Regions from separate parts of the Butyrivibrio sp. WCE2006 genome, predicted to be linked through region 1. Evidence: riboswitches for the same ligand, from Rfam matches in the RefSeq annotation. Region 1 holds a riboswitch; the other holds the start of a gene.
The links. Region 1 has a riboswitch for cyclic di-GMP ahead of T501_RS04650 (SpaA isopeptide-forming pilin-related protein). Riboswitches for the same ligand answer to the same signal wherever they lie in the genome.
Positions count from the first base shown of each region.

Region 2: it holds a riboswitch for cyclic di-GMP, as region 1 does, so the genes downstream of both, T501_RS09155 (methyl-accepting chemotaxis protein) here and T501_RS04650 (SpaA isopeptide-forming pilin-related protein) in region 1, are expected to answer to the same signal.

Region 1 covers NZ_JNKH01000004.1:87,065-98,305, reverse strand. The annotation lists gene T501_RS04650 (SpaA isopeptide-forming pilin-related protein) at 1-4,313, opposite strand, end outside; cyclic di-GMP riboswitch class I at 4,427-4,508, opposite strand; gene rplT (50S ribosomal protein L20) at 4,845-5,201, opposite strand; gene rpmI (50S ribosomal protein L35) at 5,250-5,450, opposite strand; gene infC (translation initiation factor IF-3) at 5,584-6,117, opposite strand; gene T501_RS22020 (HAD family hydrolase) at 6,369-7,268, opposite strand; gene T501_RS04625 (adenylosuccinate synthase) at 7,376-8,668, opposite strand; gene T501_RS04620 (alpha-amylase family protein) at 8,900-10,618, opposite strand; gene T501_RS04615 (nucleoside/nucleotide kinase family protein) at 10,767-11,241, opposite strand, start outside.
Region 2 covers NZ_JNKH01000011.1:216-11,456, forward strand. The annotation lists partial or broken gene tnpA (IS200/IS605 family transposase) at 1-121, shown strand, start outside; gene T501_RS09155 (methyl-accepting chemotaxis protein) at 330-2,063, opposite strand; cyclic di-GMP riboswitch class I at 2,299-2,374, opposite strand; gene T501_RS21270 (hypothetical protein) at 2,809-2,964, shown strand; gene T501_RS09160 (hypothetical protein) at 2,973-3,347, shown strand; gene T501_RS09165 (flotillin family protein) at 3,344-4,870, opposite strand; gene T501_RS09170 (putative quinol monooxygenase) at 5,281-5,604, opposite strand; gene T501_RS09175 (MATE family efflux transporter) at 5,658-6,272, opposite strand; gene T501_RS09180 (DUF3990 domain-containing protein) at 6,390-6,914, opposite strand; gene T501_RS09185 (NAD(P)H-dependent oxidoreductase) at 6,934-7,509, opposite strand; gene ilvD (dihydroxy-acid dehydratase) at 7,788-9,530, shown strand; gene ribH (6,7-dimethyl-8-ribityllumazine synthase) at 9,593-10,057, opposite strand; gene T501_RS09200 (bifunctional 3,4-dihydroxy-2-butanone-4-phosphate synthase/GTP cyclohydrolase II) at 10,062-11,241, opposite strand, start outside.

The DNA.
Region 1 (11,241 bases):
ACTCTCTGAACAGCGAACTCGGTTTTATCCTCAGAGCTGCTTCCATCATTGCCTATTCCTATTAGCTTAGCGCTATTTGACAGTTCTATCTGGGTCCCCTGATCCCCATTAAACGTATATCTATAAACGATTTTAAGATATTTTCCATCCGGAATCGTAAATGATATAAGTCCGGAATTAATATATTTATTCCAGTCTGATGTTTCGCTAGAATAAGATGATACCTCGTAGGAATACTCATCCTTTCCCAGTTCACGAAGGACTTCTTCACCATTTTCCCTGCTTACTTCATATACTGCTATAGAATTTTGCAAAAGAGAAACTGTAACTTTTCCATCCGCCTTTGATATAAAGGTATCCTTCAAAGTCAGTCTGTCACCTCCGGACAAAAGATCAGCAGCATTAGGGTTAACATCAATGCTGTATTCAATGGTATTTGTAGCATCAGCAAGATTTTTATTGCTGGTTTTCTTAATAATGTTTTTAGTCTTTGTAATTATCTGTGTCTGAGAAGCTTCCAGCAGCTGTTGCTTATCTTTTGTTTCCAAAATAACCGTATTCCTAAAGGTTCCCTCTTTGATTTTTTCAAAATCTACAGAGTCATTTATTTTTGCCCGCACTCTCACATATATCTCTGCTGAAGGACTATCATACATATAAAGCTCATTAACAAGCTTATCCGAAAGCTCACCAGGGGTAACATCTATCGAAATTGTCTTATCTGTAATATTATAATGAAGTCCATAGGCTTCAGCCTGGCTATTCAATACAATTGTTTTGCCACTTGGAAAAGATTTATTTGTTGATATTTCAACACCATAAAGAATCTTTTCTCCATGTTGTTCCCCATCACAGCTTAAAAGTGTAATATCATCTGGCAATGTGTCGGTTAAAACAAGATTTTTGTAAGATGTATTCTTCGGGTATGTCAGATTAATTACCCATGTAAGAATACCCTCACCAAAGAGGTCCTCAGAATAATAGTCATATCTTGACTCCTTTGAATTCCCTCTTCCATCCGACTTGCCAAGTCTTATCATATCAAAAGGAATGTTATCGCCCACAGTTTTCCCATGAACAGTTGCATTGTTATAAAGTCTGACATCGGATTTACTCATGGTTGTATAGCCGGATGATATATAAGAAAATTCTACATTTTTATCCAGATCACCATAAAACTTTATCGTAAATGCTTTGTAGCCTTTTCTGCCTTCAACTTCCCTTTTATATTTATTCTCTTTGATAATCTCATATTTACCGGAGTAACCACTTTTTGAAAGAGCAGCTTTCAGATTATTTTCAAGAATCTGAAATTGTTCATCGGTTATAAGCTGTGTGCCATCAATTATCTCATCAAAGTATGTCCAATACTGGGATTTATCCCAGCCTTCATTGTTCTTTATAGGAGCAAGCAGGGTAATATTCCAGGTCATATCAACCCACCCGGGATTGTTCTGATCGTAGGATATGTCTCCATGCTTTTTTGAAACATATTCTATGTTTCCAACTTCAACAGAGGCTGTCACGTCTTTGCCTGTGGATGGGTCATTTGGATCAAGTCTTATTGATGCTTCATTAGTAAGCTTTCTGCCATTAATAAGATGTGACTCATCATAAGTATATGAATATGTCAAAGTATACGTATTATAATCATCATGCCAAAATGTATAGCCCTCCTTTAAAGAAATAGTGTTTTTTCCATCAATAGCAGGCTCCACCATTATTTCCACATCAGGAGTAACTTTCTTATTATTTTTCTTCTCATCTATCTTCCGTATAAAGTCAGTAAGAGTAAACCCCTTCAGATTTCTATTAGATGAATTTAAACTGATTTTCCATGTTACGGTCTTGGATGCTTTATCTACATTTCCCCATTTATTTATATCAGGGAATTCACCATTAAACTTTATCTCCGCAACATCACTGGCGCTGTTTCTATTATCTTTTGCCAGAGCTTCATTTTTTAAATTCAGCCCTGTTCCATTACTCACTATGAAATCCGGCATATCAAATGTATATGTTATTGTATAGCGTTCCCCTTTAGTCATCTCCGGCAGAGTCATGCTCATTTTTCTGCCATCGATTGATGGATTGATACCGATTTCCGCACCATCACTGTCTTTAACAACAAGATTTTTGAATAATTCGTTTTTGGCTAATTCATTCTCAAAATCCGGGTTCTCATTTGTATCATTATTTTTATTATTATAAACTCTGATAATATCCTCTAATAATACAGGTCCATCAGTACCATGGTTTGTACTTATAACAATATTGTAGGACGCTTCTTTTGTCTCTTTGTTGTAATTAACATCTTTTGTGAGGAAAAGATCATAATATCTGTCTTTTATATACCTTATTGTGAAAACAAGCTTGTCACCAAAGTCATAGGTTATATCCTTTTCTGTCTCATTCTCGCCAAGGTCTGCTTTCGCTGTAAAGTAAAAATTTCCATAAATGATCTGTGAAGAATTCTGCTTAGCAAATTCCTCATAAAAGTCAAAGGTGACAATTCCGGTACCTCTTGCTACAGAAAAAGTACCAACCTTTACATTATCAGAATTAAAAATATAGTCAGAAACATCATCTTTTACTTTAATTCCACGTTCCTCAAGGTTAAATGTAATGACTCTGTCATTTTCATTTATAGTTCCTATTCCAAGCAGATAATCGAGAGTAAACAGTATTGTGTCATTTACACTAACCTGTGCCCCGGACTCTATTTCTGTTCCTCCGCTATAAGCAAGGTTACCATTTTCCCAATGTGTTTCAGGATTTTTAGTTATGGTCACATTTCTGATTTTCATTCCATCAACACTTGAATAGACCACAAATTCCGACTCTTGTGTCTCATCTGATGCTGCATGGGCTGTCATAACAAATATTTTTCCTAAAAGATCATCAATGCCCTCAGTGTTTTTTACATCCTCATTGCTTTTTGAATCCTCATTAGTTTTCTGAGAATCTTCATTTACAGCATCGTTGCTTTCTGTAGTCTCTTCACTTGCAGCAGTAACTTCAGTCGGCAGCTCATTTTCTATTATTTCATCATCATTTTCAGTGGTAGCTTCAGTCGATGTCTCATTGTTTAGTTTTTCATCATTATTGTCAGTAGTAGCTTCAGTCGATGTCCCATTGTTTAATTTTTTATCATCATCATCAAAAATTACTTCGTTTAGTGTTTCTTTCTTATATTCATCACTGTAATGTATTTTTATCTGATTTCCATCAGTAACCTCTGCACTGGCATCAGCATTCTCTATAGGTGTTGTCTGGGGCTCGGCTACTCCATACTGCTCAGGCAGTTCATAATAAATGTTGTCACTAACAGTAGCTTCCTTGGGAAGAATGTACTTGATTGTTATTCTAAGTCTGTCACCGGGTCTTATATCTTCCTCACCAATTTCTTCCCAGCTTCCATCTACTAATTCTCGTTCAATTACAGTTTTTGTAATGTACTCTGCCACATCAACAGATTCCGGTATATCAGTTTCGCCACCATTTTCCGTTGAATCAGACTTGCTATTGATCCCCTTGGACTTGTCTGCACTATCAGAACTATCCTGAGCTTCCTGACTTTCTGCAGATGTATCTTCTACAGTGTCATTTCCAGCACCTTTCGATGATGTATTTACATCATTATATACAGTGCTTCCATTAGAGAAATCTTCTTTGTTATCCCCGGAACTTCCTGAAGTGGAATTCTCTCCATTATCCCCTGTAATTCCTGATGCAGAATCCTCTCCATTATCCCCTGTAATTTCTGATGCAGAATCCTCTCCATTATCCCCTGTAATTCCTGATGCAGAATCCTCTCCATTATCCCCTGTAATTCCTGATGCAGAATCCTCTCCATTACTGCCAGTGCCATCTACTGAAATACCTTCATCATTGTCTCCGGCGATTTCTGATGAATTCTCTTCATCATTGTCCTCACCACTATCTGTCGAGATATCATCACTATCTCCAGAATTGTTATTATCAGTATTATCATTTAATGCACTATCGGTTTCAGATCCGGTATTTCCTGCAGCATCACTATCTGATTGATAGTCGCTGTCTGAATCACTTTGAGCATTTTGATCAGTATCATCACCGGTATTGCCTGCTGTTCCTTCAGAATTATTCAGTACCATACCCACATCCCCTGCACCATCCTGCGTTACGGCGGAAGCTGACTTATTCATCGCATACAAAGTCGCTGTAGTTATGAGTATTGCAACGACTATCATTGTATATACCCACTTAGTAAGAGTTGTATGCCTTTCTGAATATTCCTGAAGTTTTTCAAATACCTTATTGTTTCCTGACATTTTAACACCTTCTCAAATAAGAATTTCGCTTGCGAAATTTATGATAAAAAAAAGCCTTGCTTGAAACAGATATTCAAACAAGGCAAAATAAACCATATTCTACGCTTCCTAGCGCAGGCAGCTGGCTATCTGCCCTTCATGACAGACCCTCTAGCTTTGCGTCACTATCTTGCGATAGCTTTGCCCCAAATAGCTAACTTATTTAATTACTAAAAATATCCTGATAAAAACAGTAAATTCTAATTTAATAAAAAAACGTTTTTCATAACAAACATGTTTGATATCATAAAACATTTGATAATAATAATCAATGCTTTTTGGAAAACTTCAAAAAATAATTTCATTTATAGTTTCCTGAATTCGCACTAAAAAAGCCTTTGGAAACGCTATCCAAGTATAATGTTTCCAAAGGCTCTCTATTTAACTTATTTTTCATGAATAGCTTGTCTTTTTTGAACGCACTAAGAGAAAATCAAAAAAAACAGCTATACAGGTTAATCCTGTATAACTGCTCCTAATTCTCTATATCTATTAAGCGATCTTCTGCTTAGCGATCTCTGTAAGTGTCTTGAATCCTTCAGGATCATTTACAGCCATCTCAGCAAGCATCTTGCGGTTGATCTCAACCTCTGCAAGCTTAAGACCGTGCATAAGGTTTGAATAAGACATACCATTAAGACGAGCTGCTGCATTGATACGTGTGATCCAAAGAGATCTCATATCTCTCTTCTTCTGCTTACGTCCAGCGAAAGCTGATGTAAGTGCTCTCATAACTGACTGCTTAGCAACTCTGTACTGTTTTGATCTAGCGCCTCTATAGCCCTTAGCGAGCTTTAAAACTCTTTTATGCTTTTTCTTGGCGTTCATGCCACCTTTAATTCTTGCCATTTCGGTTTCCTCCTAAATATTTTCGAATAACTGGTACTGCTCTTAAGATTAAACGTAAGGCAGAATCTTCTTCATTGTCTTAACATTAGTAGCATCAACTACTGCCTGCTGTCTAAGATTTCTCTTTCTCTTTGTAGACTTCTTTGTAAGAATGTGACGCTTATACGCCTTGTTACGGATCAGCTTACCTGTGCCTGTTACCTTGAAACGCTTGGCAGCAGATCTGTTTGTTTTCATCTTGTGCTGCATAACTAATATCCTCCTATGCTGTAAATACTAAATGCTCTGCTATTCTAGCAGTGTAATCATCCAATAAACATGGTGCTGAATAATTACTATATATGTAACTCTCCTATTGGGTTATTGAAGAGATACAAACAAATTACTTCTTCTCTGTAAGGAACATGGTCATACTACGTCCCTCAACCTTAGGCTGCTTATCAATTACAGCCACATCGCCAAGTGCCTCAGCGAAATCTGTAAGAATATGAACGCTGGCACCCATATGAGCCATCTCACGTCCTCTGAATCTAAGTGTTACCTTTACTCTGTTTCCTTTTTCAAGAAACTTCTTAGCAGAATTAACCTTAGTATTGAGATCGTTTGTATCAATATTGGGAGACAAACGGATTTCCTTAATTTCAACTGTCTTCTGCTTTTTACGAGCTTCCTTCTCTTTGCGAAGCTGTTCATATTTGAACTTACCATAGTCAACGATACGACATACCGGTGGTTTTGCATTGGGAGCAATCTTAACCAGATCAACTCCTGCCTCATCTGCAAGTCTTCTTGCTTCCTGGATTGACATTACTCCAAGTTGCTCATTGTCGGCCCCAATTACTCGAACCTCTTTGTCTCTGATCTGTTCATTGATGAATAAATCGTTGTTGCTAATTGTTTTGTACCTCCAATTCAATAAACGAAACAATAAAAAATGGATTCTCGCAAAAGAATCCACTTAACACTCAAAAAATACGACAAACTATATATGTCTTATTTAAAATGTATTAACCTCTGCCAGCTGTGCCGCAGGGTGAGAGTGGAATCCTCTGCTTTGTTTTCATACTGTAATAAAATAACACTATTGATAATTGATGTCAATATATTTTTCACATAATTATCGTAATTCTTTTTTACCACTGTTTTTCTAATTAATCCTGACATATATCAGTTCCAGCAAACTCCAAGTCTGTTGAGTTCAGAGTCAACCTGTTCATAGTTTTTAAATACAATACCATTAAACCCAAGTGCTTTTGCAGCTGCTATATTCTTCTCAGTATCATCAATGAATACACATTCCTCAGGATTAACATGATTGCGTTCAGTCAGCAGATTAAATATTGCCGGGTCAGGCTTGATCACTTTATCTCTGTAGCTAAGGATTCCGCCATCCACTTCATCAAGAAACTCATTCATAAAGGGATTGGCTTCAAGGGCCTGCTTTGAGAAATTTGAAAGTACAAGTACCTTATATCCATTCTCTTTTAGTGACTTTATCCAGGGAAGCGTGCGCTCTCTTTTTCTCAAAAGTCCGCTAAAATCTGAAAAAGCATCTCTTATCTCCTTTTCTATGGAAGGATCGTTTTTTACAAAACCATCAACAATACCTTTGGTATCAAGTACACCTCTGTCGAATTCATTCCATTCATCAGTGCGAACACTGGCATCTCCTATCCTCTGAACCATTTCTTCCGGGAAACCCTTATTCCTTAAGAAATCCTCCCAGCAGAAATCCACCAGTACATTTCCGATATCAAAAACTACAGTAGAAATCTTCTTTCCTTCTGATTTATCGCCAGAATCACTAACTGAATCGGATTCAAATCTTCCATATGGATCTGCTGAAGCTACTGTTCTCTTTCCTGTAAGTGCTGTGTAAACCCAGAGAATAAGCCAGACAAGTATCGGGATTGCAACAGTCGCGGCAGCACAGGCAGCAAAAGCGCTTCCAGGACCTGTTTTTCCAAAAACAGCCTGAATGAAGAACACTACATAAACTCCAAGAAGTAATACTATCCCAAGAATCGCAAGTACACGCTTAAACATAGGTGTCTTATTATTTTCCATCGCTTTATCTCCATAATAAAGGGCTGTCACAAGCGTGGCAGCCCGGTGAAATCTTTAAATGCCTAAAACATATAATTCAGACACAAAAACTTATTCAGAATAATTACTTATTTGTTCAAAGGGCTCTCACGATAGATGATATCCTCTCTTGCGGGACCATTAGATACCATTGTGATCGGATAGCCGATTTCCTTCTCAATAAACTCGATATACTTGCGGCAGTTCTCAGGAAGATCCTCATACTTCTTAATTCCGCGGATGTCAGTCTTCCATCCGGGAAGTGTCTCATATACAGGCTTAGCCTTCTCAAGAAGATGTGTTACAGGGAAGTCCTTAGTAACTTCGCCGTCAATCTCATAGCCTACGCATACCGGAATCTCATCAAGATATCCAAGTACATCCAGTACAGTGAACGCAACATCTGTTGCACCCTGAAGTCTGCAACCATACTTACTTGCTACGCAGTCATACCATCCCATACGACGAGGACGACCAGTAGTAGCACCGTACTCACCGCCATCTCCACCGCGTCTTCTGAGTTCATCTGCTTCATCACCAAAGATTTCAGAAGTAAATGCACCTGCACCAACTGCTGATGAATAAGCTTTATTTACTACAACAATCTGCTTGATCTCATAAGGAGCGATTCCTGCACCTATTGCACCGTATGCTGCAAGTGTTGAAGATGATGTAACCATAGGATAAATTCCGTGGTCAGGATCTTTCATTGTTCCAAGCTGACCCTCAAGAAGAACTGTCTTGTTCTCTTTGATTGCCTTCTCAAGGAAAAGTGCTGTATCAGCAACATAAGGCTTAACCATATCTCTCCACTCATGAAGAGTATCAAGAAGCTCTGCAGGGCTGATCTCAGGCTTATGATAAAGCTCTTTTAAAAGGATGTTCTTTGTTACAAGAACTCTCTCGACCTTTTCTTTAAGAAGCTCCTCGTCAAAAAGCTCATTAACCTGGAAACCGATCTTTGCATATTTATCTGAATAGAATGGTGCGATGCCTGATTTGGTTGAACCAAATGACTTTCCACCAAGTCTCTCCTCTTCATACTGATCAAAAAGGATGTGATAAGGCATAACTATCTGGCATCGATCTGATATAAGAAGGTTAGGCATCGGAACATTCTTATCTGTTACGCTCTTAAGTTCTCCGATAAGAACAGGAATGTTAAGTGCAACACCGTTTCCAATAATATTTGTTATATTCTGATGAAATACTCCTGAAGGAAGTGTGTGAAGTGCAAATTTGCCATATTGATTAACTATGGTATGTCCTGCATTTGCGCCTCCCTGAAAACGTACAACCACATCAGCCTGGTCGGCCATCATATCTGTGATCTTACCTTTTCCCTCATCACCCCAGTTTGCTCCAACTACTGCTTTTACCATGATATCTCTCCATTCTGCTTCACATGATTATGGATATGAGCATAATGAATGTTCATATCCATAACAAGAATTTACTAATTAACCAAGTGATAATATACTACAGAATGGTTCATAAGTAAAACACAATATTAAAGAAAAATAGCTTAAATTCAAATATTGTTATCTTCTTAATCAGTACCATTGACTATAATAGTACATTTCTCGCTCTTTTGCTTTTTGGAATCTGTATACTTACTGCTCTATTTCGTAATCATATGTTGCAAAGTCAGCCTTAAGTGCTACTCTGTGTCCATCTTTTTCCCATATGAATTTAAGAACAGAGCCATCCTGCTCAAGTGTAAGCTTTGATTCGAAGCCAAATGCAGGATTTGTGTTTCTAAGTCTCAAGAGTTCAAGCTGCTTCTGAACAACCGGCTTATTCATAAGCTCTCCAAGCTGTTCATTGGTCAGATTGGTACGGTTGATTTCCTTATGTCCGCCTGCACCTGCTCTCTTTACAGCCTCGTGATCATTTTCACCTGCAAAAAGGTCAAGATACCAAACCTGCGGCTTTCCGGGCATAAACATCTGCACTGCTCTTGCAAAAAGCATCTTCTTATCTTCTGCACCAAGAGCACTGTAATATGTAGAATTAACCTGATAGTACATGTTCTTCTGGCCGTGAAGATTCTTTACAAGGCCACCTCTTCCAACAACCACATCAATGAGCTTTTCAATCTCATCATCAGGAATAAAGCCCTTAAGATCAAGAACCGGTATACCATCATGGCATCCGAGCATATTAACGACGCGGATGTTTTTATCCATAAGTTCTTTAGCCCATCTGGCAAGAACTTCGCCGTTCTTCTTCTCCATAGCATAAATTAGAAGTCCGGGAAGGAAGAAGTCATAGGTCATGTAGCCCTTGCCGGCAACCTTCTCGTAAATTCCTGCACCGTAGCTGTCATGTATTTCCGGAAGAAGTCTGAGATTATTCTTATCAGCGATGCCCTTAACTCTCTCAAGAACATCCCATGTATCAGGCTCGTTAAGGAAATTCTTTTTGCCGGGTTCCTTAGGTGCATAAGCAAATGCATCAAGTCTTACTATTGCGGCACCATACTCAGAGAGGGTCCTTAAAGTATTCTCATAATGTTCCCAAACAAGATCAGACTTTATGTTCAGATCCATCTGACCAAGATATTTTCTTCCATTTGCAAGATACTCAAGAACTGCATCACGGTACTCTTCGTATTTGCCAAAATCTATTTCCTCAGGCTTTTTGCCTTCATCAAGACCTTCGCAGACAATCTTTGCGATTCTCTCTGCAGTCATATACTGTAATCTTCCGCCGCCCTGTCTATCCTCTTCAGGATTAGCAGAGCCGTTCTTTTCCTTGTACTCCTCTACCGCTTCAATAATATCCTGAGCGTCGGGTCTTCTGTACTGAACTTCCTGATAAAAAGTGTTCCAGTAAGGAATCTCTTTTCCATCGGGCATGCGAACCATAAGGATAGGAAGTCCCGGCTTTCTGAAAAACATATCCTTGATATATTTCTCATCAGGCTGAATGTAACCTTCAGGAGTCATCTCTCCGCAGCCATCCCAGAATTTATTCCAGTTTATGAAAAAGTCAGCATACTTAGATTTTTCACCATTTTTAAGTAAGTCCTGAAACTGAGGTGAAAGAACTGAAGCATGGTTCAAAATAAAATCGAGTTTAAGATCAATTCCAAGTGCACGAAGTCTGTCAAGATCACTCTTTGAACCAAGTTCTTTATTGATGCCATAGTCAATAACAGAAAATCCTCTGTCAAGATCTGTGTTATAAATGCTGGGAAGAATGTAAAAAGAACTGAATGTGTCCTTAAACTCCTCCTTCTCAAGCATGGTTACTATGTCACCAAGTGTACCGCCACAGCTGTCCGGATATGCATTAAGCATAGGACCGTTATCTACAAATTTACTCATTTATATTCCTTTCATACTTCACTTTTTACCGTTTTAATTAAGGCGTAGTATCGTTATATTTTCTCAAGATACAGTGCTTGAATAATCCAATGATTCCCTTTAATTATTTTCAGAAATCGCCAAATTTCTTACATTCAGAAATCTGACTTTAAATATTCATAAGCTTTTTGAATTCATCATAGCTTATGATCTCGCCCTGCTTGCTTACGATGATCTTAGCCTTATGTGCCTGTGCGACCAGCTTGTTCTGCTCAAGCTCAAGAACCATCATTGTGAAAGGACTGTCAACCTTACCATCGCGGGCACGGCTTCTTCTATGCTCTAATGTCTCCTGGGGAGTGGAGTTAAGTAATATCGGAATATCAACTTCTTTCATACAGTCTGTATTTCCGTGTGTCCACTCAATAATAAGAACCTGCTTCTTAGACATATCAACTTCATCGTACCAGAGAGTTGTCTCATCTCTTCCCATTCTCTTAAGCCAAAGCTTGTCTGCACCATTCTTAAATGCTGCAAGAATTGTGTCAACTTCAGCAAAATCTGTTTCATTAGGGGTTCCAAGATAAGCATCAAGTCCCTTCTTACCTGCATCAAGATATGAAGCAAACCAGGGATATTCCTTA
Region 2 (11,241 bases), on a different contig from region 1:
TTGCGCCACAACCGGATCCGTTTCACTTGAGACAGTGAAAAAATATATAGAAAGCCAGCGCACGGATGACCACAAAAGAAAATATGAAAAGACAGGACGATATAGTAAAGCAAAGCACTGAGTGTCAGCGATTCATCCCCCACCGACTATGTAGGAAGGAGTTTTCTCGCTGATACATCATAAATATTGGACTATTTTTTATAGTTTTTTGTACAGTTAAATCTATGATATAGATATAAAAAGAATGCATTCAAAAAGGTATGACCGAAGCCATACCTTTCCATAATTAAATCCTTATGATTACTATGAATATTTATCAGCTATAACGATTATGCTGACATCTTATCAAGTGAGAAGAAATCCATCTTCTCATTAAGTGTTTCAGCCATATCACGAAGATCATTAGCCGCATTGCTTATAAGCGCAAATGTAGAATTAAGCTCTTCCATTGAAGCATTTGTTTCCTCAGTAGATGCTGCATTCTGCTGAGAAATAGCTGAAAGCTCTGAAATAATATCAGTAAAGCTTGCCTTAAGCTGGTTAAGGAGATGAATCTTTTCAGAAATCATTCTGGTTGAGTTATCAACGTTATTTACATTGGATACAACAACATCCATATCATCCTTTGTAGATGTAAGCTGTGCGTTCTGCTCCTGCATGCTTTCGCCAAGTCTCTGCATAGTCTCAACACTCTTTTTTGATTCTGCTACAAGAGTCTCAACTATCTGACTAATTGAAACAGCAGCCTTCTTTGACTCTGAAGAAAGAATACCGATTTCTGAAGCAACAACTGAGAATCCCTTACCATAATCTCCTGCTCTTGCAGCTTCTATTGTTGCATTAAGAGAAAGAAGATGTGTCTGCTCTGCTATCTGTGTGATTACATTTGACGCCTCGGCAATGTCCATAACTGAATCATTTGTAAGACGAATCTGATCATTGATATCCTTCATGGATGTCATAACATCCTCATTTTTATTCATAAGATCGCTAAGTGTATCAACTGTGCGATTTGCACCTGTTAACATCTCATCTGCTGCAGCTGAGAGACTCTCGATTCTATCTGTAATCTCATCGATACTGTCGCCCATCTCATTTGTATTGTTTACAGAGCTTTCCATGCTCTCAGCCTGTGAAGCTGCTCCGCGGCTGATATCTTCAACAGCGCATGTAACCTGCTCTGCAACACGTGAAGCTGACTCTGCTGAACTTGCAAGAGTCTCACCTGACTTAGTTACATCTTCAGAAAGCTTCTTTGTAGCGCTGATAACATCCTGAAGCTTGTCACGAACCTGCGCTGAACTTGCAGCAATAACACCAAGCTCGTCCTTACGGTTAAATGTACGATCTTCAATATAGAATGAAAGCTCACCATCTTCCAGCTTCTTAAGACCATCTGTGATGTCTTTGATGGAATTTGAAGTTTTTGTGATAAGAATACGTGCAACTATAAGATTAAATACAAAGAATATCAAAAATGTTGCTATTATTGCTAAACCTGCAGCTCTCATGTTACCGTCAACAATTGTTGTATCACGGCCGGCAAAAATCATACCAATAACTGAGCCATCAGCGTTTTTAAGAGGAAGATAATATGCATACCAGTTCTGATTTGCGATTTCAAAATTAGCAGCAAGATACTCATCACCTTTTCTTAATACTTCATCTACTACAACGTCTGATGCCTTAGTGCCTTCCATACGCACCCCTGTTTCAGCATCTTTAAGTGAAGTAATATAACGTGTATCACCAAAGAATACAGTATAGTGCATACCTGTCTTTCTATTAAGTTCATCAAGCTGTCCCTGATACAAATCATGTACAGGTGTCTCACCCTTTAAGAGCTGACCATCTTCTCCCAATGTCCAGTCTCCTGAAATCTGATTGGATAATTCATCTTCCAAAAGGATAGCTGCAGCATGCAAGCCTTCCTGGAAGGAAGTGAAATAAGCCTTCTTAATATGATTAAAGCCAATAAGGCCTATGAAAAATGACATAAGCAGTGCAAGGATAGAGGCTATGAGAATAATACGACGGACCATGTTTCTACTTTTTGTGTTCATAAAATACCTTTCCGATTGTCATTTGCAATCTTGAATAAAAAACGGTGCATTTGCCTTATAGAAACAGTAACGGCATTTCTATAACGCAAGTAGTTATAGCCACATATAATCATGTGACCAGATTTTTGCAGGCAGGATAACTCTCCCGCGATACATTTTTGCTTCAAAAAGAATAATCTCTTAAAAAGCAAAAAAAGCATGGAATCATGTCCCATGCTTCAAATCTTAATATTTAAGATGCAACTGGCTGACATTTTAAAGTCCCTATAGCTTTGCGCCACAGGCTTTCACCTGCTTTGCCCTGAATATTACAAATTGGAATTATAATTGAGAGTATTTGCTTGCGCAACAAAAAATTATATAAGATTTAATTTTTCTACCATATGTCACATTCGGTACCCTAAAACTACTATCTATTTGTTAAAAATGTATAAAACTTATATAAAATTTTTACTATGTTAACTTTAGACAACAAAAATAATCCGGCCCATGCTTCCCTGTCTTTCTGTAATTGCCTTATCTGTGACGTTATCATATACTAACAATATTAGCGTCAATTACTATTCTTACAGAATCAGGGCAGTATTTATAAAAAAATTCTAAATTCACATATTTGCATAGTAATAATAATTTTTAGAGCTATTTATAAATTTTTAAGCCTTCCGATGCAGAATCTACACAATTTGTGACTATGCTTTATACAACACAAGAAGTGTGTGCATTTTTACATTTTGAGGTATTTATCATGAAACCGTATGATAATAAAGATAAAATCATAGATACTATAGAATATAACGGAAAGTACAGAAATGTGAGCGACATCAGAAACAGAATACTCGCTGCCGTTGGTACGATTGTTCTTGTCGCAGTTTTCATTACTCTTCCTATACTTGTACTGTGAGTCTTAATATGAAAAAAACAAATGAAATAAGCTACAACATAACTGAAGATCAGATCCGGTATATCCAGGAGCATACTTTCAATATGCTCTACCAAGACACCATGTACTGGTTGTTTACAGAAAGAATGGCTATGTATTTACCGTTCCTGCAGAAAAAGAAGGAATCACTTATTTCTCTGCAGGAACTACTTACATATTGCAAAAATCACTATATTGAAGTTTATCCTATGCCCTTTAAAAAGGGAAAACTCCGTACAGCTATTGCTTCTTATATTGAGTCCTATAAGATGTACCGCGATGGATTACTCATAAAAAGCAATAAGGTTGCACGTCTTATAGTAGAATACTCCAAATTCTGCCTCGCAAATTTCCCGGCTGTTTAATTGTTATCTTTATCAATGGTAACATTCACTCCGTCCCCGCTAAGGTTAATGTTCTTGTTAACCTTGGCATCATACGTGCCGGCTCTCATGATTTCTGTGAAATCAACACCTGTTGCCTCTGACATGGTATCAAATACCTGCTTCATAACAATCGGCATGTTTCCTGAAATCTGACTTGCACCATTTGAGCCATCCCCTGTTCCATAGATGTTAATCTTATCAATCTGTGAAAGAGGCTTAGCAATCTCAGCAGCCATCTGAGGCATGATTTTGATCATCATCTCAGCCATAGCAGCTCCGTTGTACTTCTTGTATGCTTCCGCTTTTTTCTCCATAGCTTCTGCTTCCGCGATACCTTTTGCTCTGATTGCTTCAGCTTCTGCCTTACCTTTTGCAGCGATACCTGCAGCCTCAGCATCATATTTTGCCTTGATACCTGCAGCTTCCTGCTCTGCAGCGTACTTCTGAGCTTCAGCCTGTGCCTTCTTTGCATCAGCCTCACGCTCCTGCTCGTACTTGGCAGCCTCAGCCTTTTTCTGTCTCTGAACCAGCTCTGCTTCAGCCTTTTTCTCAGCCTGATATTTCTCAGCATCAGCCTTCTTCTCAATTTCAGCGGCAAGTTCCTGCTGTTTTACAATAACTTCCTTCTGTTTAAGTTCTGCTTCACGTTCAGCCTTTGCAATCTGAGCATTAACAGTTGCTGTCTGAATTGACTTCTGCTGTTCCTGAGTCTGAATCTCATAAGCTGCATCAGCTACAGCGCTTGCTGTATCAGCTTCTCTCTTAAGTTCTGCCTGCTTGATGGCAAGTGCATTGTTTTTTTCAGCAATCTCTGTCTGTGCAAGAACTCTTGCATCATTAGCTGCCTTGTCAGCCTCAGCTTTTGCTATAGCCACGTCCCTGTCAGCCTGAGCTTTCGCAATTGCTGCATCCTTCTTGATCTTAGCTGTGTTATCCATACCAAGATCACTGATAAGACCATTTTCATCTGTTACATTCTGGATGTTACAGGAAAGAATCTCGATACCAAGCTTATTCATGTCTCTTGAAGCCTTCTCCATAACCTGATCTGAGAAGCTGTCTCTATCGGTATTGATAGTCTTAAGAGCCAAAGTACCGATAATCTCACGCATATTACCCTGCAGTGAATCCTGAAGATCCATAGTAATCTGCTCAGGAGACTTGTTTAAGAAGTTCTTAGCAGCGAGTTGAATTGCTTCAGGAGTTGTTCCGATCCTTACCTTTGCTACTGCATCAACATTTACATTGATGAAGTCATTGGTAGGAACAGACTGCTCTGTTTTAATGTCTACTGTCATTTGTCCAAGATAGAGTTTATCAACTCTTTCGAGGAATGGAACTTTAACTCCTGCTCTACCAATAAGAATACGTGGAACTCTTCTGATACCGGATATGATAAATGCCTTATCCGGCGGAGCTTTCACATAGCCTGCTGCTATGATAAGAATTGCCAAAATAATAATGGCTGCAATGATGATTGTGACTGTTGTGTTTGTCAACATGGATTTCACCTTCCCTCTTAATAATAATATTGTCTTGTTACAGTTATTATTTTAACAATCTGTACTGAAACAATATATCACAGGTTTGGCGAATTTATGCATTTTATTTTCATCTTTTGGTGACTAATTGCATTATTAAAGGCTGCCACACGAATTACGCATGACAGCCTGAATATTTAAGGGAGGAGCTGTCTGGTTCTAAACCAGACAGCGTTATGAAAAAGATTATTGTTTCTAATTTCATCAAAGGTCTTCGTCCTTCGATATAGTTATCTTATCAGCACTTCCTTAACTCAAATTTAATAGGATGTTAACAGTTTGTGTACTTATTTTGAACAGGGTATGTCACAAACAGCTTAGCCCTAACCACTTTAATTACAGGGTACAACAGAAATGAGATATTGATTTAATCATGCTCTTATAAATCCTTCGTCTGATTCAGGCATAATGTCTGATGTATATCTTTCAACTCTCATGTGAAGATCATATTTTTCACGCAATTCAATTATAGTTTTCATCATCGGTGATTCATGATGAATATCAATCGCCTCCTGGCTGTCCCACGCATCGATCAGTAGCACTGTTTCCGGATCATTCATAGGGAAAAAGTATTCATATCTGACATTTCCCTTTTCAGAACGTATTTTTTGCGCAGTACCACTTTTCTCCATATCCTCTGCAAACTTGCGTGCACTTCCATTAGTTCCTGTGTAATAAATATTTACCGTGATCATATTCTCTCCTTTTACAAAAAAATGCGCTTAAGTGAACGGAAACATGTTTACCTTTAAGAATTCATCTCCTGCTCCAAACCCGGAAGATTGATAGTTGCGTCATTTAAGCTCTTTTTCCATGTCAAAACAGCTACAGGAAGTCCTAATAATTCCGCTATCACAAATGCTATCCACACAAAACTGATATTACCGAATTGACTGATTGTATATGCAAAAATCAAAGGTAATATTGCTTGTCTTATCATTGTAATGAACATGCTTCTGGTTCCGTAGGAAAGTCCCTGAAGACCTGCCGCGAACACAGTTCCGGGTATATACAAAAGATATGCTATCGCAAGAATTCTGATAGCTACTATTCCTATTCCCATCATGTGCTCAGAATTCTTAACCTTATCAGGTCTCTTTTCACCAAGTGCCTTGGATATTACTGCATTTAGTCCTACTGCATTTCCAAGTCCAAGCGATGAAACAATTAGCTGGACAGGGCCTGCAAGAGATAATGCTGTTAACGCATCTTCAGATATTCTTGAAACGAATACTGAATCCACAAGATTATACAGTGAATTTATCAAAAGACTCAGCATGAGTGGGATTCCGGTTGAGATAACAAGTTTGCTGACCTTTTCAGTACCCATGAAATTTTCTTTTACCTGTGCCCTCTTTGCCATTTTAACTCCCTCATATATGTACCGTTTGTGTCGTACTACTTATAGTGCCATTCCTTTTTAGATTTGACTTTTCATTACTCTGACTAAAGAGGGAATTGTTTTTAGAAACATTGAGCTTTACATTTTTTTCATCGCTTCAGAAAAATCAATCTGATACTGCTCGCGTTCTTTTCTGATAGTTTCTAAAAGTTCTTCATCCTGACCTGCATCAAAGGCTCTTTGCCAGACTAGCTGATCCAAAGCCTTCTGGGTCTTTATCACTACCTGAGTATATTCAGGACCGATCATCAGAAGAGAAAGAGCTTCGTCGCTGCTTAAAAAGCCGCTTCCAATAATCCCCAGAGTATCAAATAATGTGTCATTGGCGATGGGACCTATCACTATATCAGCAGGCAGAGTATCCTCAAGACGCCTGTTTTTCATGATTTTTTCAAACCAATCAGCATTCCTTGACAGACGGATTATCTCAAGACCATTTTCATCAAGTTCGTATTCGTTTATAAGTGAATCCTTTACAGCCCATCTTCTGGAAAACTCCAGGTCAGAAGATAAGTAGAAACCTTGCCCAAAGTCCGCATTTTTCCTGCCTCTTGTGATACTGGGATCTTTAATAATCACATCGCTTGTATGATAGAGTTTCATACAGTTCTCCTTTGAACAATTAATCTATTTTCATATTTTCCACAGCATCCTCTGCGGAGCGCATAATAGCATCCACGTCAGCGCCATAGATATCCAGGCCGACAGCCTTTATGAGACGTACATCCTCAATGCCATAATAGCTCTGTGCCAGCGCCTTAACATATTCGAAACCGTAGGCTTTGGGGACAAAATTCCCACCTGCTGTAGTCACATAGAATATTCTGGATGCTTTACACAGACCGATAGGAATGCCCTCTTCCGAATACCTGAATGTGATTCCTACGACATTAACCAGCTCCAGATACTGCTTTAACATGGCAGGGAAAGATAAATCCCAAAATGGAGCAGCTATAACAATGCACTCTGCCTCTGCGAAACGACGGGCAAGATCAAACATAGAATTATTAAAGTCACCCTCTGAAATAAGCTTATCGCGCTTACCAAGATAGTCCTCATTAACAGTAGGAAAAGTAAGACCTTCAAGTCTAACCTCATCATAAGGCTGCTCCAGCTTTTTAAGAAGCTTTTGAGCGAGGATAGCGGTTCTTGATTCTTTTCTTACACAAGCATTAATGTACAATATCGGATTTGCCATATTTTACCTCTAAGCTTGAATCAGTCAACGATCATAGCACAGTTCCATATGAAAAATTGAACCAGAATAGATTATAATGTTTCAATATTATTTTAATGACTATTTATAAGATGAGTGTTGATGTTTTCTTAATTAATTATTAACAATTATTTACCACGCATATTATGTATGGCTGAAAGTCATACTATTTTTATTACTTGATGGAAGCTTTCTTGGATTTTTAATGTAGGAATGTCATAATGTTAGATATAAATGTGAATTGCTTGGAGAGATAATATATGGAACTTAAAAGTCAGGAAATGAGGAAAAAAGCACCGGAAATGGACCCTTTACGCCTGGGAACAGGCTGGTCAAAGGAGGATTTGTCCAAGCCACAGATTTTTATCGAAAGCACTTTTGGTGACAGTCATCCGGGAAGCGGTCATCTTGATAAATTAGTCGAGATGGTGAGAAAAGGCGTAAAGGATGCAGGTGGATTCGGCGCCCGTTATTTCTGCACAGATATGTGCGATGGTGAAAGCCAGGGGACAGATGGCATCAATTATAGTCTTGCCAGCAGGGAGATGATCGCCGGTATGATCGAGATTCAGGCCATGGCAACTCCTTTTGATGCAGGAGTGTTCATTGCAAGCTGTGACAAGGGCGTACCCGGGAATCTTATGGGGATGATGCGAGTTGATATGCCTTCTGTTTTTATCTCCGGAGGAACGATGAATGCAGGCCCTGATATGCTGACTCTTGAACAGCTTGGTATGTATAGCGCAAAGTTTGAAAGAGGAGAAATAGGGAAAGAAGAGTTTGATTTTGCCAAACGTAATGCCTGTCCAAGCTGCGGAGCTTGTTCTTTTGTGGGAACAGCCTCAACTATGCAGATTATGGCAGAGGCTCTGGGATTGTCACTTCCCGGAAGTGCTCTGATGCCAGCCATGTCTGCAGATTTACTGGATTATGCATATGAATCCGGAAAAAGAGCTGCCCTGATAGCTGGAATGGATAACATGAGACCATCAAAAATTGTTACGATGGAAAGCTTTGAAAACGCTATCCTGGTTCATGCTGCAATATCAGGATCCACAAATTGTCTGCTTCATTTACCTGCCATTGCACATGAGCTTGGTATAGAGATAACAGGAGAAACCTTTGACCGATTACACAGAAATGCCCATTACCTTCTGAATGTAAGACCTGCAGGTAAATGGCCTGCAGAGGTTTTCTATTACGCGGGCGGTGTTCCTGCAATAATGGAAGAACTAAGGCCACTTTTACACCTTGATGCCATGACTGTTACAGGTAAGACTCTCGGTGAAAATCTCGATATGTTAAAAAATAACAACTTTTATGAAAAGTGTGCAAAGCTTCTTGCTGCTTTCGGAGAAAGATATGGTGTGAAGATTTCAAAGGAGGATGTAATAAGGCCCTATGACAATGCGATAGGAACGGATGGAAGCATTGCAATCCTTAAAGGGAATCTTGCGCCTGAAGGGGCTGTTATAAAGCATACAGCCTGCCCTAAAGAGATGTTTAAGGCTATATTGACTGCAAGACCTTTCGACTCAGAAGAGGAATGCCTTGATGCAGTGCTTCACCACAGGGTTAATAAGTCAGATGCGGTATTTATCCGATATGAAGGCCCTAAGGGTAGTGGAATGCCTGAAATGTTCTACACATCCGAGGCAATTAGCTCTGATAAAGAGCTTGGTAAAACTATCGCACTTATTACGGATGGAAGATTCTCCGGTGCATCCACCGGTCCGGTGATCGGTCATTGCTCACCGGAGGCTGCAGATGGTGGTCCCATTGCACTTGTGGAAGAAGGAGACCTCATAGAACTGGACGTATTTGAGAGAAAGCTCAATATCATCGGTGTAAAAGGTGAACGCAAAACCGAGAAGGAAATTGAAGACATTCTTATTGAGAGAAAGAAAAACTGGAAACCCAAAGATATGAAATATAAAAAGGGTGTTTTGAAGCTCTTTAGTGAACATGCCGTAAGCCCAATGAAAGGGGCATATATGGAATGAATCACTAAAGCCGACTGCATTGGAAGATGGTGTTTATCTCACACCATCTCCTCCACTTTTTTTCAGTTCATTTCTCTTATGAGATTCACCATCTCTATGGCTCCCTGAGCACATTCAAAGCCCTTATTTCCAGCCTTTGTGCCTGCTCTCTCCACTGCCTGTTCAATGGTATCCGTGGTAAGAACTCCAAACATTACAGGAACTTCCGAATTCAGACTCACCTGCGCAATGCCCTTTGATACCTCAGAGCAAACGAAGTCATAGTGGGAGGTCGCTCCGCGGATTACTGCTCCAAGGCAGATTACAGCATCATATTTCTTGCTGTCAGCCATCTTTTTAGCAATAAGCGGAATCTCAAAAGCCCCGGGAACCCATGCCACCTCAATATCCTCTTCCTTTACATTTTCACGCTTAAGGCCATCAATTGCACCTCCAAGGAGCTTGGATGTGATAAACTCGTTGAACCTTGCCACAACAATGCCGACCTTAACGCCTTCTGATACCAGTTTTCCTTCATAGATTTTCATACAATTACACCTCCAGTAAGTGACCCATGCGGATCTTCTTTGTTTTTAGATAAAAAATGTCATAGCTGTTGGCTTTTATCTCAATCGGAACTCTTTTTGTAATCTCAATTCCATAATCCTCCAGCTGATAAACCTTGTCAGGATTATTCGTAAGCAGCTCCAGAGAATGAATTCCCATATCTCTCAAAATCTGAGCGCCTGTATAATATTCTCTAAGGTCTCCGGGGAAACCAAGGGCTATATTGGCATCAAGGGTATCCATTCCGCCATCCTGAAGCTTATAGGCTTTGAGCTTATTAACAAGGCCGATTCCTCTGCCCTCCTGTCTCATATACAAAAGCACTCCTCTGCCATTTTGGGCAATTGCCTTCATAGCAGCATCAAACTGCTGTCCGCAGTCACATCTAAGGGAGCCAAATACATCTCCTGTAAGGCACTCTGAGTGCACTCTGCAGAGGACATCTTTGCCGTCACTTATATCTCCGAGTACCAGTGCTACGTGATGCTCGCCGTTTAGCTTGTTGATATAGCAGTGCGCCGTGAATTCTCCATATTTTGTTGGCATTTTTGCAATCGCAACACACTCAACAAGTTTGTCGTATACCTTTCTATATTCCACCAGCTGAGGAATAGTAATAAAAGTGATTCCCATGCGCTCAGCAAGCTTTCTAAGGTCATCTCCTCTCATCATTGTGCCGTCATCTGCCATGATTTCACAGCAAAGACCACATTCCTTAAGTCCTGCAAGTTTCATGAGATCTACTGTCGCCTCAGTATGGCCGGGGCGCTCTATAACTCCGCCCTTTTTAGCAACAAGAGGAAACATGTGTCCGGGTCTTCTGAAATGCATAGGATTTACATCATCCTGCACGCAGCTTCTGGCTGTAAGTCCCCTCTCCGCAGCTGATATTCCGGTGGTTGTTCCTACATAATCAATTGAAGTCATGAAGGCTGTCTCATGATTATCAGTGTTATGACTTACCATAGGCGAAAGTGCGAGCTTTACTGATATTTCCTCACTCATTGGCATGCATATAAGCCCCTTTCCCACAGTTGCCATTAGATTAACGTTTTCTGTAGTCGCATATTCTGCTGCACAGATGAAATCTCCCTCATTTTCTCTGCCTTCGTCATCCATCACCAGGATAACATTTCCATTTTGTAAATCTTTTATCGCTTTTTCG